DNA from 2 places in the Streptomyces sp. NPDC001544 genome. Region 2 is predicted to be linked to the other one. Evidence: riboswitches for the same ligand, from Rfam matches in the RefSeq annotation. Region 2 holds a riboswitch; the other holds the start of a gene.

Region 1 (7,592 bases), on a different contig from region 2:
CGCATCGATGAGTTGGGGCGCTGAGCTGGGACTTTGCCTTTGGCTGCGGGGAGATGCGCCACTGACTGCGTGATCGTTCGGCCCGCTCTGCGGCGCGGCGTCAGGACAGTGCCGACAGCCCCGGAGCGAAGGTGATCAGCAGCGGCAGCAGCGGCACCAGTGCCGCCACCGTGGTGGTCAGTGCACGCTGCCTGCGCAGCAGCCGCGGTGGGGGTTGCAGGAGGCGGTCGACGCGCTCGCCCAGGAGCCGGCGGCTGGAGGCGCAGGACAGCACACCGCGGTGCTGGTTCAGCTCGATCAGGGCCAGCGCGGTGGTGAGGTGGCCGCAGCGGCGGGAGGCGGCGTCGTCGGCGGCCAGCTCGACCAGGCGGTGGGTCTGGTCGCAGAAGTGGGCGAAGAGCGGGACACGGGGGAAGCCGGTGGCGAGGGCGGTGGACAGGTGCAGCAGCCAGTCGTGGTGGGCGCGGGCGTGGCCGCGCTCGTGGGTGAGGACGGCGTCCAGCTGGTGGTCGGTGAGCCGCTGCAGGGCGCCTGTGGTGACGACCAGCTGGGGCGGATGACCCGGCATCCACCAGGCGTCGGGGTACTCGTCCTCGAGTACCAGCATGGGGCCCCGCGCGGCAGGCAGCCCGGCGGGCAGCTCCGGCGCGCGTTCACGCAGATGGGCCCGGGTCACGCCGCGGCGCCGACGGGCCTCGAAGAGCTCGCGGCCGAGCATCGCGGTGGTCCACGCGGCCCCGCAGGCGAGCAGCACGGTGAGCGAGACGGCCCAGACCGGGGCGGCCGACAGGTCGTACGCGGCGGTCACGGCGGGCGGCGCGGGCGCGAAGACGCGGTCGCGGACCGTGTGGAAGACGGCGGCGGCGCCCAGAACCAGCGCGGTCAGGCAGCACAGCAGCACGGTGGCGACGAGGCACTGCCAGACCCACAGCGCGACCACGGGCTCCCGTTCGGCCCACGATGCCCGGGTCAGCGCGCGTGGCACCGGCACGGCGGCCGTCAGGGCGACGACGCTGAGCAGGAGCAGGCAGACGGTCATGCCGGGGGCTCCGGTTCCTGGTCGGAGACAGGGACGGACGGAGGGCTGGTCCGGGTGGCGGTTCAGGTGGTGCACGCTGTTACGCCAGTATGACGCCGACGGGGCCCGGAGTCAGTCGTCATCGGCAAACACCGGCCGATCTCGATCCTCCCGGCCCCTGTTCTCACAGCGCTCCCCTGGCCGCCCCCAACACCTCGTCGTCCGCCGCACCGAGGGCCCGGGCCTCCGCCGCGAACCTGCGGGCGGGATCGGCCGGTTCGGACGGCCCGGGACGCCGCGCTGGGGCCGGCAGGGGGGCGATGCGGGTGCCCGCGCCCCGTCGGGCGCGGAACAGACCCGCGGACTCCAGCTCTCGTTCGGCCGGGCCCTCGTCCTCTCAGCAGGCCGGGCCATCGTCCCGGTCGCCAGACGGCACGGCACGGCGGGACGGGAAGGGACGGGGCAGGTGGTGCCGACCCGTATTTGTGTCAGCTGTTTGTCACGACCCGACCGCTGACCTCCCCCAGCCCCACCCGGGCCCCGTCCGCCCCGGGCGCCCACGCCGACAGCGTCACCACGTCGCCGTCCTCCAGGTAGGTCCGCTTGCCCTCCGGGAGTTCGAGCGGATCCCGCCCGTTCCAGGTCAGCTCCAGCAGCGAGCCGCGCTGCCGCTCCTCGGGTCCGCTCACGGTCCCCGATCCGTACAGGTCACCGGTGCGCAGCGACGCACCGTTCACGGTCATGTGCGCCAACTGCTGCGCGGCCGTCCAGTACATGGTGGAGAAGGGCGGCTCGGACACCGGATGGCCGTTGATCGCGATGGTGATCCGCAGGTCGTAGCCGCCGGGCTCCTCGCCGGAGTCGTCCAGGTAGGGAAGCACCGGGTGGGTCCGCTCGGGCGGCGCCACGCGCGCGTCCTCCAGGGCCTCCAGCGGGGTGATCCACGCCGACACCGACGTGGCGAAGGACTTGCCGAGGAACGGTCCGAGGGGGACGTACTCCCAGGCCTGGATGTCCCGCGCCGACCAGTCGTTCAGCAGGGTCAGCCCGAAGACGTGCTCGCGGAAGTCGCCGAGCGGAACCGGCTCGCCCCGCTGCGAGGGCACGCCCACGACGAAGCCGACCTCGGCCTCGATGTCGAGGCGGGTCGAGGGCCCGAACACAGGAGCCGGGTCCCCTGGGGCCTTGCGCTGCCCGTGCGGCCGTACGACGTCGGTGCCCGACACCACGACGGTGCCGGAGCGGCCGTGGTAACCGATCGGGAGGTGCTTCCAGTTGGGGGTCAGCGGTTCCTCGGCGTCGGGACGGAAGATGTGGCCCGCGTTCCGGGCGTGGTGCTCGGAAGAGTAGAAGTCGACGTAGTCGGCGACCTCGAAGGGCAGGTGGAGGGTCACCGAGGACAGGGAGTGGAACAGCGGTTCGATGGTCTGCCGGTGCGCGGGCACCGTCACCCAGCCGGTCAGAGCACGTCGCACGTCCGACCATGCCGTGCGTCCGGCGGCCAGCAGCGGGTTGAGGGTGGGGTGCGCGAGCAGGGAGGCGTAGGGCGAGCCGAGCGCCCGTGCCGCCGCGCCCGCGTCGAGGACATGGTCGCCGAGCCGGACACCGACGCGTCGTTCATCCGAGCCGGCCGGGGAGAAGACGCCGTAGGGGAGGTTGTGCGGGCCGAAGGGATCGCCCTCGGGGACGTCGAAGGGGAGCATGGGGTGCTGCCTCGCTCTCATCCGTGCCATCACTGCAGGCCGTTGCATGCGGTCGGGCCACACGTTACGGGTGAGTCTCGAGTCCTGGCAGTGTGCCGGGCAGGGTGGCGGATGTGTCTGATTCACCGGCCTTCCCGACGCGGCGTCCCACGGCCCGGTCACGCGCTTCGTCCGCGGGCACCGGGCCGGCCTCGCCGCGTCCGGCGAAGCACCCGGCGGCGGTGCACGGCTGAGGCCGAAAACAGCGGTGAGTTGCCGGGGCGTGGTGTCCGTATTCTCTGATCATGGCCGCACCCCCCGGAAATCCGCTCCCCGCCTTCACCCTCGTCGCGACCGATCTCGACGGAACGCTCCTGCGTGGCGACGACACCCTCTCCGACCGGTCCCTGGCCGCCCTCGCGCGTGCCGGGCACGCGGGTGCCCGGCACCTCGTGGTGACCGGACGCCCGGCACCGCGGGTGCGGCCGCTGCTCGACGACCTGGGTGGCAGGGGACTCGCGGTGTGTGCCCAGGGGGCGCAGGTGTACGACGCCGGTGCCGACCGCCTGCTGTGGTCGGTCACCCTGGACCGGGAGCTGGCCGAGACCGCGCTCGGCAAGATCGAGGCCGAGGTGGGGGAGGTGTACGCGGCCGTCGACCAGGACGGGGTGGACGGGCTCACGCTCATCGAACCCGGTTATCTGATGCCCCACCCGACGCTGCCCGCCGTGCGGGTCCGGCGGCGCGACGACCTGTGGTGCGAGCCGATCAGCAAGGTCCTGCTGCGCCATCACACACTGACGGACGACGAGTTGGCCGCCACGGCCCGCGCGGCCGTGGGCTCGCTGGCGACGGTCACCATGTCGGGACCGGGAACCGTCGAATTGCAGCCGTGCGGTGTGACCAAGGCGACCGGGCTGGCGCTGGCCGCCGACCACCTCGGGCTGAGCCCCGACAGGGCGGTCGCCTTCGGGGACATGCCCAACGACATCCCGATGTTCGACTGGGCTGCGCACGGTGTGGCCATGGCCAACGCGCACCCGGAACTCAAGGCGGTGGCCGACGAGATCACTTTGTCGAACGAGGACGACGGCATCGCCGTCGTCCTCGAAAGATGCTTCCCGTGAGGGAACCGGTCAGCCGGTCAGTACGCGCCGTACACGTTGTCGATCGAGCCGTAGCGGTGGGCGGCGTAGTTGCAGGCGGCCGTGATGTTGGCGATCGGGTCGTAGATGTTCCACGAGGTGCCGGACACGTGGTAGGCGTTGAACGTCGGGGCGATGACCTGCAGCAGGCCCTTGGACGGAGTGCCGGCGGCGGCGTTGGAGTCCCAGAGGTTGATGGCCAGCGGGTTGCCCGAGGACTCGCGCATCACGTTGCGGTAGATGCCGTTGTACGTGCCGGGGATGCCGTGCTGCGCCATGACCGCGAGCGAGTCGCGGATCCAGCCGTCCAGGTTGTTCGGGTACGTGACCGTGCTGGGCGCGGTCGTGGGCGTGGCGGCCGAGGCGCTGGTCGCGCCGGCCAGCGGCAGGGCGATCACGGCGGCCCCGGCGCCGGCGGCGGCGAGTCTGCGGGCGATGCGGGCGAAGCGGGCAGGGCGGTGCTGAGCGGCAGCAGACATGGCGAAGTTCCTCTCCGTCGCCTGCGAGGTGAGCTGTCGGGTTCGGGCTGGGAGCTGCCCGGCCGTGCCGCCCGAAGGCGGCACGACTTCACCCCGAGCCGTCCCGGGACGACGGGTGTCGCCCGGACCGGCGGCTTACCTGGGTCCCCCGCTCCTGCCGTACGCGAATGAGTTCGTCGATGGGTCTGATGGGCGGCGGCAGGATTCGGCGTCCGCCCGACGGCCGGGAACGTATGCGAGAGCACATGTCCGGAACAAGCCTTGGATTCACACAAAGTCCTAGTTGACCTTGTTCTATCGTGTATGGGGCACTTGATCCTTTGCGTCTGCCAAGCCTCAACTGGCCAGAGGTGAACGGGGAAAAGCGGTCTGGGGTGTCGGGCCCCTCCTGGTAGGCGGCGTGACCCAATTCACGAAATGGCAATCGCGGCAAATAGGGCATGAAGGGCGCGGTGCCGGTAATCCCGGCGGGCAGGGTGAGGGGAGTCGGCTGCTTTGGTCGAGGTACTCCAGTCGTACTTCCGGGTAAGCGGATAAATATCCGTCCTTATCGACCGATCGAAAACATAACGGTCGTGATCCGATAGCGCCCGGCCTGTAACGGTGGGCGCCCTCGGTGATCGAAAGCCGACCGGATACGCTGACTCGAGTGAGGGCAGCGACCTATCGACAAACCGCGTAATCGCCAGCAGACACCAGCAGACAGGAGACCCCTCGTGACCGTCGTCGGGCCATTCGGGCTGAGCGTGCGGGACCAGGCTCTGGAAGCCGATGTCCAGGCCGGATTGGCGGCTGTCGAGGAGGGTCTGCTCGAAGCCACCAAGAGTGAGGTCCCCTTCATCACCGAGGCCGCGCAGCACCTCGTGCGCGCGGGCGGGAAGCGGTTCAGGCCGCTGCTCGTGATGCTCGCGGCGCAGTTCGGGGACCCGTACGCACCCGGGATCGTGCCCTCGGCCGTCGTCGTCGAGCTCACCCACCTGGCGACGCTGTACCACGACGACGTCATGGACGAGGCCACGGTGCGCCGCGGCGTGGACAGCGCGAACGCCCGCTGGGGCAACTCCGTCGCCGTCCTCACCGGCGACTTCCTCTTCGCCCGCGCCTCGCAGATCCTCGCCGACCTCGGCCCCGAGGCCGTACGGGTGCAGGCCCTGGCGTTCGAGCGGCTGGTCACCGGGCAGATCCTGGAGACCGCCGGGCCGCAGGACGGCCGGGACCCGGTCGAGCACTACCTGGACGTGCTGAGCGGCAAGACCGGCTCGCTGGTCGCGGTCTCCTGCCGCTTCGGCGCGATGATGTCCGGGGCCGACGAGGCGGTGGTGGACGTCCTCACCCAGTACGGCGAGCGGCTCGGCGTCGCCTTCCAGCTCGCGGACGACGTCCTGGACATCGCGTCCGACTCCCACGAGTCCGGCAAGACCCCGGGCACCGACCTGCGCGAGGGCATCCCGACCCTGCCCGTGCTGCGCCTCAGGGAACGGGCGGCGAGGCTCGGGCTGGCCGAGGACGTCGCCCTGTGCCGCCTGCTCGACTCCGACCTGACCGACGACGCCCGGCACGCCGAGGCCCTCGCCGGCCTGCGCGCCCATCCCGCGCTGGAGCAGGCCCGCCGGGACACCGTGCGCTACGCGGAGGACGCGCGTGCGGCGCTGGCCCCACTGCGCGAGTGCGACGCGAAGGCGGCGCTGATGGAACTGTGCGACGCGGTGGTCCACCGGGCCGGTTAGCAGGCGCCCCGCTCACTTGTGCCCCCGACCCCTACGGGTCGGGTGGAGATCTCGCCTCCCCGTGTCATACCGCAGGCGTACGTCGAGTTGGCTCCCGGGGCTGACGCGTCCTCACGGCCGATTTGGTCAGATGGAAACCACGGAAATCACCACTCCTCACCGATTCGGGTGAGAATGGCGGCTCAGGGTGGGACCAAACGTGTGAGGACGGCCGCCGCCGACGACGGAGGTAAGGCACACATGGCACCGTACGAATCCGACGACACCACGGCCGACGACGCGATGGTCGACGACACCGCGGCCGCCGGACGCCGCAAGGCGGCCCGCTACGTCGTTCCGGTCGCGGTGGTGGGGGTGGCGGCGGCGACCATCGGGCTGGTCCCGGCGCTCGCCGACTCCGGTGACCCCGATCTGCCGAAGATCACCGCGCAGCAGCTCATAGACAAGATCGCCAAGTCGGACGTGCAGCAGCTCTCCGGCACGGTGCGGGTCAGCACCGACCTCGGTCTGCCGGATCTCGGCGGCCTGGAGAGCGGCCTGCTGTCCGGGGCCGGCCAGGGCGGCGGCGGATCGTCGGCGGACCCGCAGTCCAAGTTCACCGAGCTGCTGACGGGCAGCCACACCCTGCGCGTGGCGGCCGACGGGCCGGACCGTCAGAAGGTGTCGCTGATCGAGCGCGCCGCCGAGTACAGCCTCATCCACGACGGCAAGGACGTCTGGGGCTACGACAGCAAGTCCGACGAGGTCTACCACGGCACCGCCGAGCAGCACGGCAAGGAGCAGCGGGAGAAGACCCCCGCCACGCCGAAGGACTTCGCCGACGAGGCCCTGAAGTCCGTCGACGACACCACGTCCGTGACCGTAGACGGCACCGTCCAGGTCGCCGGCCGGGACGCCTACAAGCTGCTCGTCAAGCCGAAGCAGTCCGGCACCACGGTGGGTGCGATCAGCATCGCGGTGGACGCGAAGACAGGGATGCCGCTGAAGTTCACCCTCACCCCGGCGAGCGGTGGCGCCGCCGTGCTGGACGCGGGCTTCACCCAGGTCAGCTTCGCCAAGCCGGCTGCCTCGACCTTCCACTTCACCCCGCCCAAGGGCGCGAAGGTCACCCAGCAGGACGACGCCGGCAAGGCGCCCGGCAAGGGCTTCCCACAGCCCGGGAAGGGCGCCCCGAAGTCCGAGGGGGACCTCGCCAAGGGAGCCGACGGCTTCAAGGTCATCGGCAAGGGCTGGAACTCGATCGCCACCTTCGACAGCGGCAGCGAGGGCGGCGGCCTGCCCTCCGGTTCGGGCGGCGGCGACCTGGGCGGCTTCCTCGGCTCGATCGGCGACCACGTCACCGGCAAGTTCGGCAAGGGCACGGTGTTCTCCACCCGCCTGGTCAACGCCCTGATAACCGACGACGGCAAGGTGTACGTCGGCGCCGTGACCAAGAACGCGCTGGTGAAGGCGGCCGACGCGGCCCGGTAGGCGCCGGTCGCGCCACGCGGGTACCCGCGCACGACCGCACGCACGAGGAATCGGGGGAGCCGATGGACGAA
Region 2 (7,592 bases):
CCAGCCACCGGGTCGCCCCGGGCCTGTTGTCCTGGCCCGCCTGGCAGGCGCTGCGCACCGCCGACCGTGTGCTCTGCGCGGACGGTGCGCATCCGCAGCTGCCCTATCTGCGCGAGGCCGGGATACCCGTCGACGAGGCCGCCCCGACCGCCCAGGAACTCGTCGACGCCTGCGCCGGCGGCCGCACGGTGGTGGTCGTGGCGACGGGCGAGGGCGATCCGGACCTCACGGACGGCCTGGCCCGCCTCGCCGGCACCGGCCGCGTCACCATGCCGGAACTGGAGCTGCTCCCCGCCTCCTACGACCTGCCCGGCGCCCGTCTCCTCGACCTCGTCCAGGTCATGGACCGCATCCGCGCCGAGTGCCCCTGGTCCTCCCGGCAGACCCACGAGGGCCTGGCCAAGTACGGCATCGAGGAGGCGTACGAACTCGTCGAGGCGATCGAGGCGGGCGACCGGGAGGAGCTGCGGGAGGAACTGGGCGACGTCCTGCTCCAGGTGGTCTTCCACGCCCGCATAGCCGAGGAGGACGCCGAGGCCCCGTTCTCCGTCGACGACGTGGCCGGCGGCATCGTCGCCAAGCTCGTCCACCGCCACCCCCATGTCTTCGGCGACGCGACGGCCGAGACGCCCGAGGAGGTCAAGGAGCACTGGCTGCGCACCAAGGCGGTCGAGAAGCAGCGCACCTCGGTGACGGAGGGCATACCCCTCGGCCAGCCCGGCCTCGCCCTCGCCGCGAAGCTCTCCTCCCGCGTGCGCACCGCGGGTCTGGACGTGCCCCTGCCCCAGGGCGAGGGCATCGGCTACGACCTGCTGGCACTGGCGGTCCGGGCGGAGGCCGACGGCGTGGACCCGGAGGCGGCACTGCGGGCGGCCGCGCGAGCCTACCGGGACGCGATACGGGTCGCCGAGGGCGTGGCGGAGTAACGGCCGAGGGGGCACGGCCCCGGGCGCGGGCAGGAAAGCCGGATACCGTCAGGGGGTGAGCGACCACCCCCACCTCCCCGCAGTCCCCGAAGCGCCCGCCCCCGAGCTGTTCAGCTGGGAGTTCGCCAGCAACCCCTACCCGGCCTACGCCTGGCTGCGGGAGCACGCGCCCGTGCGCCGGACGAAGCTGCCCAGCGGTGTGGAGGCCTGGCTGGTCACCCGGTACGCCGACGCCAAACAGGCCCTGGCCGACCCGCGGCTGTCCAAGAACCCGGCGCACCACGACGAGCCGGAGCACGCCAGGGGCAAGACCGGCATCCCCGGTGAACGCAAGGCCGAGCTGATGACGCATCTGCTCAACATCGATCCGCCGGACCACACCCGGCTGCGCAGACTCGTCTCCAAGGCCTTCACACCCCGCCGTGTCGCCGAGTTCGCGCCCCGCGTGCAGGAGCTGACCGACCACCTCATCGACCGGTTCGTCACGAAAGGAGCCGCCGACCTCATCCACGAGTTCGCCTTCCCGCTCCCCATCTACGCCATCTGCGACCTGCTCGGCGTCCCGCGTGAGGACCAGGACGACTTCCGGGACTGGGCGGGGATGATGATCCGGCACGGCGGAGGCCCGCGTGGCGGGGTGGCGCGGTCGGTGAAGAAGATGCGGGGCTACCTCGCCGAGCTGATCCACAAGAAACGGGAGGCGCTCCCGGCCGAGCCGGTGCCGGGCGAGGACCTCATCTCCGGTCTCATCCGCGCCTCCGACCACGGTGAGCACCTCACCGAGAACGAGGCCGCCGCCATGGCCTTCATCCTGCTGTTCGCCGGTTTCGAGACCACGGTCAACCTGATCGGCAACGGCACCTACGCCCTTCTCACCCACCCCGGAGAGCGGCAGCGGCTGCAGACCTCCCTCGAACGTGGCGAACGGGACCTCCTGGAGACCGGCGTCGAGGAACTCCTGCGCTACGACGGCCCGGTGGAGCTGGCCACCTGGCGGTTCGCCACGCGGCCCCTCACCATCGGCGGACAGGACATCGCACCCGGCGACCCCGTCCTCGTGGTGCTGGCGGCGGCGGACCGGGACCCCGAGCGGTTCGCCGACCCGGACGTCCTCGACCTCGCACGCCGTGACAATCAGCACCTCGGCTACGGCCACGGCATCCACTACTGCCTCGGCGCTCCGCTCGCCCGGCTGGAGGCCCAGACCGCGCTCGCCACCCTCCTCACCCGTGTCCCCGACCTCCGACTCGCGGTGGAAGAAACCGATTTGCGCTGGCGTGGCGGACTGATCATGCGTGGACTGCGCACCTTGCCCGTGGAGTTCACACCCGCCCCGCAATCGGCTGAAAAGCAGGGCGGCCACCACGAAAAGTGACCGGCGTTCAACTCTGTGATCTTCACGTGATCTGCGCGGCATTAACTTGTGACAAGTGATCGTCTGCCGATACGTTCACTCGTCAGCGCGGTGCCTCACGGCATTAGCCGCGCTGGGTCACTGCTGTCTTGCGAAAGGTCACCGCATGCTCTCCGGGAACGGTCGCCACCGTCGCCCCCGTCAGGCTCCGGCTCTCCTCGTCGCGGCCGGAGTGACCGGCTCCGCAATCGCCATCCCGCTGATGGGCGCGTCCGCCGCGCACGCGGCCGACGGGACCACGTGGGACAAGGTCGCGGAGTGCGAGAGCGGCGGCTCCTGGAGCGCCAACACCGGCAACGGCTACTACGGCGGCCTGCAGATCTCCCAGGACGACTGGGACAACCACGGCGGCCTCGAGTACGCCTCCAGCCCCGAAGAGGCCAGCCGCTCGCAGCAGATCGCGGTCGCCGAGAAGATCCTCGCCGACCTGGGCACCAAGCCCTGGGCCACCTGTGCCCTGCTTTCCGGTCTCACGTCGAATTCCGGTTCGGTGGACGTCGACACGGGCGTCGGAGACTCCGGATCATCCGATTCCGGCAACTCCTCCCATTCAAGCGATTCATCCGGTTCAACCGACTCCTCCGGTTCGAAGGGTTCCGGGACTTCCGGGAATTCCGCCGATTCCTCGAATTCCGCGTCCGGTTCATCCGGGTCGCCCGATTCCGGCCCCTCGTCGGACGCCTCGCCCCCGCCGAGTTCGAGCAAGGGTGCCGACGCTGCGGACGACTCCTCCGCTTCGGGCAAGTCGGGCAAGACGGCCTCTTCCGGCTCCGGGCATGCGCAGGGCGGTGGCGGTTCGTCCACGGCGGGCCCCGAGGTCGACAACTCGGACAATTCATGGCAGACCGGGGGTTCTTGGAGCCTTGTGGATACCGGGGCGATCAGTGGTGGCCGCCATCGGGGCGACAGTGCGGACGAAGACGTGACGAAAAGCCAGGCGACTCCCTCTTCCGGCCGTCACGCCGCACGCGAGTACACCGTCCACGCCGGCGACACCCTGGCCTCCATCGCCGACTCCCTTGACCTCGAGGGCGGGTGGCGGGCGCTCTACTCCGCCAACAAGGACGCCATCGGCACCGACCCGAACAACGTCACCGCCGGTCAGACGCTGGAACTCAGCGTCGAAAAGGGTTGAAAGCAGGGGTAGTTGACGCCCCGTTTTAGGCTTGATTGTCCGGTTTGGTGAAAGTGTGGGATGAGTCTCAGAAGCCCTGATCGTCTTTGAAATCCGGCGGATCGCATGTCTACGGTCGTGACCGCTCGCCAACACGAGCCCCGGCTGCCGCAACGCCGAATCCTGCCAGCGGCTGCCCGGGAACAGTCGTCGCGTCAAGCGCCGTAGGCAGGAGCGGGGGACCCAAGGTAGGCGCCGGGTCCGGAGGTCGGCAGACCGACGGAAACGGCTAGGGGTGGAGCCGCGTCTCGCACGAGAACCACGCGAGGTGCGGCCGGGCAACTCAACCGGCCCGAACCCGACAGCTCACCTCGCAGGCGTCGGTGAGGGGATCGATCCATGCTGTTTTCCGGCAAGGGCAAGCACCGTCGTCCGTCCAAGGCCGTCCGCGCCATCGCTGTCGCCGGTGTCACCGGCGCCGCCGTCGCCGCCCCGCTGATGGCGTCCGGCAGCGCCTCCGCCGCCACCGCCTCCGAGTGGGACTCGGTCGCCCAGTGCGAGTCCGGCGGCAACTGGTCCATCAACACCGGCAACGGCTACTACGGCGGTCTGCAGTTCTCCGCCTCCACCTGGGCCGCGTACGGCGGCACCAACTACGCCCCGCAGGCCAACCAGGCCAGCAAGTCCCAGCAGATCGAGATCGCCGAGAAGGTCCTCGCCGCGCAGGGCAAGGGTGCCTGGCCGGTCTGCGGCAAGGGGCTGTCCGGCGCCACGTACAGCGGCTCCAGCAGCTCCAGTGGCTCCAGCAACTCCGGCAGCTCGTCGAGCTCCGCCGGCTCCTCGTCGAACGGCACCACCACCCGCTCGACCGACCAGCAGGCCGCCAACCGCTCCGAGGTGCGGTCGACGCCGAAGAAGACCGTCACCACCCCGACCGGCAAGAAGGTCGAGAAGGGCGATGGCGAGTACAAGGTCGTCACGGGTGACACCCTCAGCTCGATCGCCGCGGAGCACCACGTCGCCGGCGGCTGGGAGAAGCTGTTCCAGCTGAACAAGGACATCATCGACGACGCCAACGTCATCTACCCGGGCCAGCAGCTGCACCTGAAGTGACACCTGGTCCTTACCCGAACCACAGTGCCCTCATCACCATGCCTCCCACAGTGGAGGCCTGGTGAGGGCCGCCCCCGCCCTCACGGGCTCCCCGCTCCGGTGCGTGTTCCCCCGTACGCACCGGAGCGGGGTTTTTCGTTCCCTCGGGGCTTCTCTTCACCCCACCCTTTGTTCCGGCAAGGAACAATGTGTACGGTCACCGTGTCCACGGGGCGGTCGGTCGGCTGCCGATGCCCCGGGGACGGTTAGGCTCTAGTCGCAAGGCCCCGCCGCAAGGCACACAGCCCCGCACTTCCAGCGTCACATCCAAGAAGGAGATGCTCGTGCCGTCCATCGACGTCGTCGTAGCCCGGGAAATCCTGGACTCCCGAGGCAACCCCACGGTCGAGGTCGAGGTCGGCCTCGACGACGGCAGCACGGGTCGTGCCGCCGTCCCGTCCGGCGCCTCCACGGGCGCCTTCGAGGCCATCGAGCTCCGCGACGGTGACCCGAACCGCTACCTCGGCAAGGGCGTGGAGAAGGCCGTCCTCGCCGTCATCGAGCAGATCGGCCCGGAGCTGGTCGGCTACGACGCCACCGAGCAGCGCCTGATCGACCAGGCGATGTTCGACCTGGACGCCACCGACAACAAGGGCTCGCTCGGCGCCAACGCCATCCTCGGCGTCTCGCTCGCCGTCGCCCACGCCGCCTCCGAGGCCAGCGACCTCCCCCTCTTCCGCTACCTGGGCGGCCCGAACGCGCACCTGCTGCCGGTGCCGATGATGAACATCCTGAACGGCGGCTCGCACGCCGACTCCAACGTGGACATCCAGGAGTTCATGATCGCCCCGATCGGCGCGGAGTCCTTCTCCGAGGCGCTGCGCTGGGGTGCCGAGGTCTACCACACCCTGAAGAAGGTCCTGAAGTCCAAGGGCCTGTCCACGGGCCTCGGTGACGAGGGCGGCTTCGCACCGAACCTGGAGTCCAACCGCGCCGCCCTCGACCTCATCCTCGAGGCGATCAAGCAGGCCGGCTACGTCCCGGGCGAGCAGATCGCGCTCGCGCTCGACGTCGCCGCGTCCGAGTTCTACAAGGACGGCAAGTACGAGTTCGAGGGCAAGTCCCGCTCCGCCGCCGAGATGACCGAGTACTACGAGGACCTCGTCGCCTCCTACCCGCTGGTCTCCATCGAGGACCCGCTGTTCGAGGACGACTGGGCCGGCTGGAAGGTCATCACCGACAAGCTCGGCGACAAGGTCCAGCTCGTCGGCGACGACCTGTTCGTCACCAACCCGGAGCGCCTGGCCCGCGGCATCGAGGAGGGCACCGCCAACGCCCTGCTGGTCAAGGTCAACCAGATCGGCTCGCTGACCGAGACCCTCGACGCCGTCGAGCTGGCCCAGCGCAACGGCTTCAAGTGCATGATGTCGCACCGCTCCGGCGAGACCGAGGACGTCACCATCGCCGACCTGGCCGTCGCCACCAACTGCGGCCAGATCAAGACCGGCGCCCCGGCCCGCTCCGAGCGCGTCGCCAAGTACAACCAGCTGCTGCGGATCGAGGAGATCCTCGACGACGCGGCGGTGTACGCGGGCCGCAGCGCGTTCCCGCGGTTCAAGGGCGCGATCTCCAAGGGCTGACCCCGCCAGGGTCAAGCGACAGCCAGTCGTACGTACGTCCCCGTACCCGGTCCCGTACCGTGTCCGGGGACGTACGCACGTAGGAAGCACCCAGGGGAGGCGGAGAGCCAGATGGCCGCGAAGGAACGGGACCGTTTCTCCACCGCGACCAGGATCCGGCTGCTCGGCGAGCAGACCGCGGCCCGGGTCTACCGCTCCCAGACCAAACGGCAGGCTCGCCGCTCACGGCTCACCAGCCGGGCCGCGCTGCTCGCCCTCGTGGTCTGCACCATGGTGGTGGCCCTGGCCTACCCGATGCGGCAGTACGTCTCGCAGCGCGCCCAGATCGCCGATCTGCAGCGGCAGAAGCAGCAGGCCGAGCAGCGGGTCGAAGAGCTGCGCGACCTCAAGGCACGATGGCAGGACGACGCCTACGCCGAACAGCAGATCCGGCGGCGGCTGCACTACGTGATGCCGGGGGAGACCGGATTCGTCGTGATCGACCCCGACGCGGCCAAGCAGGCGCGCGCCGACCTGGTGGCGGCCGACCGCCCCTGGTACGCGAACGTCTGGGACGGGGTCGACAAGTCCGACGCCTCCGACCAGTGACACGACAGAGAGACTTTCGTACAGGCATGGAAACGCCCCCTCCCACCACCCCGCGCACCGAGCCCACCGACGCCGACGTCGAGGCCTTCAAGCAGCAGCTCGGCCGGCCGCCGCGCGGGCTGCGCGCCATCGCGCACCGGTGCCCCTGCGGGCAGCCGGACGTCGTCGAGACGGCTCCGCGGCTGCCCGACGGCACGCCCTTCCCGACGCTGTACTACCTGACGTGCCCGCGTGCCGCCTCGGCGATCGGCACGCTCGAGGCCGAGGGCGTGATGAAGGAGATGACGGAGCGGCTGGCCACCGACCCCGAGCTCGCGGCCGCCTACCGCGCCGCGCACGAGGACTACATACGGCGCCGCGACGAGATCGAGGAGCTGACGGGCTTCCCGAGCGCGGGCGGCATGCCGGACCGGGTGAAGTGCCTGCACGTCCTGGTCGCCCACTCCCTGGCCGCGGGCCCGGGCGTCAACCCGCTCGGCGACGAGGCGATCGCGATGCTGCCTCAGTGGTGGCGCAAGGGGCCGTGCGTCGTTCCCGCCGACGGCGAGTGACGCGGTGGGTCCGCTCCCGCGTCCGGGGGCGGAGCCCCCGGACGCCCCTTCGGCCTGAACGGCCTCGTCCTCAAGCGCCGGACGGGCTGAGACACAGCGGCCGGCGCTGCACCATCTCCCCAACGAAGAAGGGCCCGCCCATGACCCGCGTCGCCGCGATCGACTGCGGTACGAACTCCATCCGCCTGCTCGTCGCCGACGCCGACCCTGAGACGGGCGAACTGGTCGACCTGGACCGGCGCATGACCATCGTGCGGCTCGGGCAGG

What was found. Region 2 has a riboswitch for cyclic di-AMP ahead of ACFY0F_RS33955 (transglycosylase family protein). Riboswitches for the same ligand answer to the same signal wherever they lie in the genome.
Region 1: it holds a riboswitch for cyclic di-AMP, as region 2 does, so the genes downstream of both, ACFY0F_RS24955 (transglycosylase SLT domain-containing protein) here and ACFY0F_RS33955 (transglycosylase family protein) in region 2, are expected to answer to the same signal.

Annotation. Positions count from the first base shown of each region.
Region 1 covers NZ_JBIAVN010000010.1:159,937-167,528, forward strand. Annotated here, with positions in the region: gene ACFY0F_RS24940 (M56 family metallopeptidase) at 101-1,039, opposite strand; gene fahA (fumarylacetoacetase) at 1,507-2,721, opposite strand; gene ACFY0F_RS24950 (HAD family hydrolase) at 3,006-3,827, shown strand; gene ACFY0F_RS24955 (transglycosylase SLT domain-containing protein) at 3,845-4,324, opposite strand; cyclic di-AMP (ydaO/yuaA leader) riboswitch at 4,330-4,513, opposite strand; gene ACFY0F_RS24960 (polyprenyl synthetase family protein) at 5,041-6,051, shown strand; gene ACFY0F_RS24965 (outer membrane lipoprotein carrier protein LolA) at 6,292-7,521, shown strand; gene ACFY0F_RS24970 (ABC transporter ATP-binding protein) at 7,584-7,592, shown strand, end outside.
Region 2 covers NZ_JBIAVN010000020.1:21,066-28,657, forward strand. Annotated here, with positions in the region: gene ACFY0F_RS33940 (nucleoside triphosphate pyrophosphohydrolase) at 1-926, shown strand, start outside; gene ACFY0F_RS33945 (cytochrome P450) at 982-2,301, shown strand; gene ACFY0F_RS33950 (transglycosylase family protein) at 2,447-3,475, shown strand; cyclic di-AMP (ydaO/yuaA leader) riboswitch at 3,665-3,849, shown strand; gene ACFY0F_RS33955 (transglycosylase family protein) at 3,854-4,567, shown strand; gene eno (phosphopyruvate hydratase) at 4,885-6,186, shown strand; gene ACFY0F_RS33965 (septum formation initiator family protein) at 6,298-6,774, shown strand; gene ACFY0F_RS33970 (DUF501 domain-containing protein) at 6,801-7,325, shown strand; gene ACFY0F_RS33975 (exopolyphosphatase) at 7,466-7,592, shown strand, end outside.